DNA from 2 places in the Pseudoalteromonas sp. Bsw20308 genome. Region 1 is predicted to be linked to the other one. Evidence: predicted binding sites of a transcription regulator. Region 1 holds the regulator's gene; the other holds the start of a gene.
What was found. Region 1 encodes sigma-54, which starts transcription at its own class of promoters, with help from an activator protein. Its sites were predicted from a motif close to GTTGGCACGNNNNTNGNNT; they were not measured.
Positions count from the first base shown of each region.

Region 2: D172_RS13655 (FlgO family outer membrane protein) is a predicted target of sigma-54. The motif match lies at 1,148-1,166, and genes of this name have one in related genera.

Region 1 is NZ_CP013138.1:801,626-804,037, reverse strand. It holds gene lptB (LPS export ABC transporter ATP-binding protein) at 1-302, shown strand, start outside; gene D172_RS03410 (RNA polymerase factor sigma-54) at 372-1,871, shown strand; gene hpf (ribosome hibernation promoting factor) at 1,898-2,185, shown strand; gene ptsN (PTS IIA-like nitrogen regulatory protein PtsN) at 2,190-2,412, shown strand, end outside.
Region 2 is NZ_CP013138.1:3,085,470-3,087,881, reverse strand. It holds gene D172_RS13665 (IS30 family transposase) at 1-267, shown strand, start outside; gene D172_RS13660 (SPOR domain-containing protein) at 383-1,060, shown strand; gene D172_RS13655 (FlgO family outer membrane protein) at 1,200-1,793, shown strand; gene D172_RS13650 (FlgO family outer membrane protein) at 1,807-2,412, shown strand, end outside.

The DNA.
Region 1 (2,412 bases):
AGCGTCGCCGAGTTGAAATAGCGCGAGCACTAGCCGCTGATCCTAAATTTATATTGCTTGATGAGCCTTTTGCTGGTGTTGACCCTATTTCAGTGTTAGATATAAAGAAAATAATAGAACATCTTAAAAATCGTGGTATTGGTGTGTTAATTACCGACCATAATGTAAGAGAAACTCTTGATGTTTGCGAAAAAGCCTACATAGTTTCTCATGGTGAGTTAATTGCTTCTGGTACACCAGAGCACGTATTAAACGATAAAACAGTACGTGATGTTTATTTAGGCGAACAATTTAGGCTGTAACATTTACGCCATGTCTTTAAGCATCTGCTAGTATTAATTATAACAACATAAAAGGATTGTTAGAGATACATGAGGCAATCATTACAGCTGCGCATGGGCCAGCAACTTACAATGACTCCACAGCTGCAACAAGCAATTCGCCTGCTGCAACTCAGTACATTGGATCTCCAGCAAGAAATACAAGAAGCACTCGACAGCAACCCCCTATTAGAGGTTGAAGAGCAAGATTACGCCGAAGATTCTGCTGGTAAAAACGAGCAAAAAGCAGATAACGACGATGTAACTGTTAGCGCAAATGCTGATGATGTTCCGAGCGAATATGAGCAAGACAGTGGTGAAGCACTTGCTAAAGATACGCTAAGTGATGAAATGGCTATGGATGTTAGTTGGGATGAATATATGAGCGCAGCCCCAGCGTCATCATCAGGACCAATGCCTGAAGATGAATCTATATACCAAGGCTCCTCAACTGAAACGCTCCATGAATACCTAATGTGGCAACTACAACTGACTCCCTTTAGTCCTACCGATGAAGCGATTGCGATTGCGATTGTTGAAGCCGTAGATGATTCGGGTATTTTAACGCTGAGCTGCGAAGAAATTTTAGAAAGTTTTAATCAAGAGAACGAAGAAGACAACGAAGTTGAACTTGACGAAATAGAAGCTGTTTTAAAACGAATTCAATTGTTTGACCCTGTTGGTATTGCAGCACGTAGTTTACAAGAATGCTTATGTATTCAGCTGAACCAATACGATAAAGAAACACCCTATATTAATGAAACAAAAATGATTTTAACCGAGCACATTGATCTATTAGCTGCTCGCGACTATCGTACATTAATGAAAAAAACAAAGCTCAAAGAAGAAGAGCTTAAAGAAATAATGACTTTAATACATACTCTTAGCCCAAAACCGGCGGATACTATAGTTAGAGAAGAATCTGAGTATGTAATTCCTGATGTATCGGTGAAAAAAATAAAAGGTCGCTGGGTTGTTGAACTAAACCCAGATAGCATGCCTAAAATCAGAGTCAACAGCCAATATGCAGCAATGTCACGCACCGTTAAATCAAGTGGTGATAGCCAGTTTATTCGCTCGCATCTACAAGAAGCTAAATGGTTTATTAAAAGTTTAGAAAGTAGAAACGATACACTATTAAAAGTAACTAATTGTATTGTTAAGCAACAACAAGGTTTTTTTGAGCATGGCCCCGAAGCCATGAAACCAATGGTTTTAAATGATGTAGCAGAAATGGTAGAAATGCACGAATCAACTATTTCACGCGTAACAACTCAAAAATATATGCATACACCTCGCGGTATTTTTGAGCTTAAATATTTTTTCTCAAGCCATGTAAGTACTGAAAATGGAGGCGAATGCTCATCAACAGCAATACGCGCTCTCATTAAAAAATTAATCGCAGCAGAAAACTCAGCAAAACCATTGAGTGATAGTAAAATTGCAGATATATTAGCTGAGCAAGGAATAAAAGTAGCGAGACGTACAATCGCAAAATATCGCGAATCTCTAGCTATTCCACCGTCAAATCAGCGAAAAAGTTTGATTTAAGACGCTAAACAAAGAGGGTAATGCTTATGCAACTAAACTTAACTGGTCGTCACGTAGAAGTAACTGATTCATTAAGAGATTATGTAAATACCAAATTTGCGAAGCTAGAAAGACACTCAGATCATATTAATAATGTTCATGTCATTCTTGATATAGAAAAATTAAACCAAAAAGCTGAGGCAACGATTCATGTAAGTGGAGCTGAGTTATTTGCCTCTACTGAACATCAAGATATGTACGCCGCCATTGACTCGCTGATTGACAAGCTCGATCGCCAAGTTATTAAACACAAAGAGAAGCTTGCTCGACACTAATATTATGAAATTAAGTTCACTTATATGCCAGGACTGCAGCAGAGCTGCGGTCCTTTTTAATAGTAAAAAAAGAATTTTAGAGTTCATCAGTCAACTTGCTCATGACAAGCTCCCATATCTTTCTCAACAAGATATTCTCAGCGCCTTAATGAATAGAGAAAAACTGGGAAGCACTGGTATAGGAAGAGGTATTGCAATCCCTCATGGGCGAATGAGCGGTGCAGAAG
Region 2 (2,412 bases), 1.6 Mb from region 1:
GAGTTCGCTTATCATGAGCAAATCACAAAGGCATTAAGTGTTCCTGTTTATTTTGCTCATCCTTATCACTCATGGGAGCGCGGATTGAATGAAAACACGAATGGATTACTACGCCAGTATTGGCCGAAGAGCACAGATTTTAAGGCGGTAACACCAGCGCAAGTTATACCAGTACTTGAGCAACTTAATAATCGTCCGAGAAAGACACTTGGATTTGAAACGCCTGCAAAATTGATGCAAGATCATTTGGCGGCTAAAGCCGCCTAAACGTTATGCACTTCAGATTTGAATCCGCGTGTTTAATTAAGCGAATTGGTATAATTTATAAGAATGTTTAGTTGAAATGTAAGTGTAATTACACTGCTTTCAGGATAACGAATACATGTTTAAACATAAAAATAATAATAAAAATATAATTCTGAGTCTTTTAACGTTTGTATTTTGTACTGCCTGTGCTTCTACGTCAGAAGTAAACCAGTTAGAAAAACCAAGTAATTTACCAGAATATGTGTCAATTACGGCCTTAGAGCTTGCTCAGTTAAAAGATGCAGCAATGCAATGGCAACAAGCTAGAGCGGGCCTTGAGCGTATTTTAAGGCTCGAAAAAGAGATCACTTATTTAGTTAACCATATCGACATTATTAACACTAAAGCGATAACGCAATCCAACCAACGTTATACTCGTGCTGATACACGCAATCCTACAGCTGCTCATACCATAAAGGCGCTTTCGAAAGCGCCTAAACATAGCTACAGTAAAAAACGGGCTGTAAAATTAAATACGCTTAAGCATTCATTTTCATTACAAGTGGCATCAGTTAGCTCTGAGCCAAGCTTAAAAAAAGTATGGCAAAACCTGAACATACAGGCAGCTCCATTGTTTAGAAAAAAAATAGAGACTAACGTAGAGCAAATCCGTATTAACGATAAAACATTTTACCGCTTAAAACTGGGTTCATATCAAAAGTTAAATAACGCCAAAGCAGATTGCGAAGTATTTAAACTTTATAAACTCGATTGCATAGTAAGTAGTTACACAGATAAACCCATTAAACTATAGTTTAAACAAATAGTTGAGGTGGGCATGTTAATCGGATTTAGGTTAAGCATTGGTGTAGGTTAACTAGCAAAATAATTCAAAATTCTTTTAGGCATAATAATTGCTTCATCTTTTGTATATTTGAAAGAGGATGGCAATTATGCGCCTTTTATTACCCCTATTATTAGTTAACTTAGCCGCTTGCAGTTTGATACCGCAACCAGCGCCAAGTATAAGCACACACGCTCCTAAAGCGGCTATGGCACCTTACACAGTTAATGATTATGTAAATACGCTAACAGTGCAGCTTAGTCATTTAAAAGAGCCGTTAAGTCGTAATTCCCGCATTGGTGTAAGTAGCTTTTATTTTGCTGATGGGCTCGACACCAAGTTAATGACAGAGCAAGCTTCAGGGCTTAGCCAACAAATCCAAGAAAGTCTATTAACCCAAATGACCCAGCTTGGTTACCATACGGTAGAGTATAGATTAGACAATAATATAACATTATCGAGTAATGCCGATAATGTACTAAGTCGCGATTTAAATAAATTACGTGAACGTCAAAAAATTGACTTGATAGTTACCGGTACTGTGACTCGTCAGCAGCATGCATATATAGTAAATGCGCGACTAGTTAATATAAACAGCAAACAAGTTTTATCAGCAGGCAGTACCGAGATCCCTATTAATGTAATGTGGGGAAATGAAAAAATTCAGCAGCGCGACGGCCTTTTATACCGCAGCGAATACTAATTTGGAGCACAAAATGAGAAACCTACTAATTACATTATGTTTGCCATTGGGATTTGGCTGTTCGCAAATGTTTAATGGCATGGAGTCAGAACAAGTAGAAGAACCGCAAAGCAATAGCCCTGTAATGCTTGTAAGTGAGCAACGCGAAGTTGCGTCGCCTGTTGTAAATAATCAACTTTTTCAGTCTGGGTTGGTTGAGCAAAATAACTACACTAAATCAATGCCCGCCAAGCGTAAAAATATTAACCATTACGTGCGTGGCATAATGCAAGACATGGTCGAAAACTTACAGTACGTAAATGATAAAACACCACTTGCTGTTTCAAGCTTTGTATTTTTAGATGATAACTACAACGATGGCAGTTTATTAGGAAATCAGATATCAGAAAGCTTTATGCACGAACTGCATAGTTTTGGTATACCGGTCATTGATTTTAAAACAACCGACTTTATGCGAGTAACACCGGCGGGTGACTTTGTATTTAGTCGCGACTATTTAGAGTTAAATCAAGATCAAAATTTTAACTACGTCCTAGCCGGTACCTTAGTGAGCCATCAAGGGGGGGTATTAGTAAATGCTCGTATTGTTGGTTTGAAAAGTAAAGCGGTTGTAGGCAGT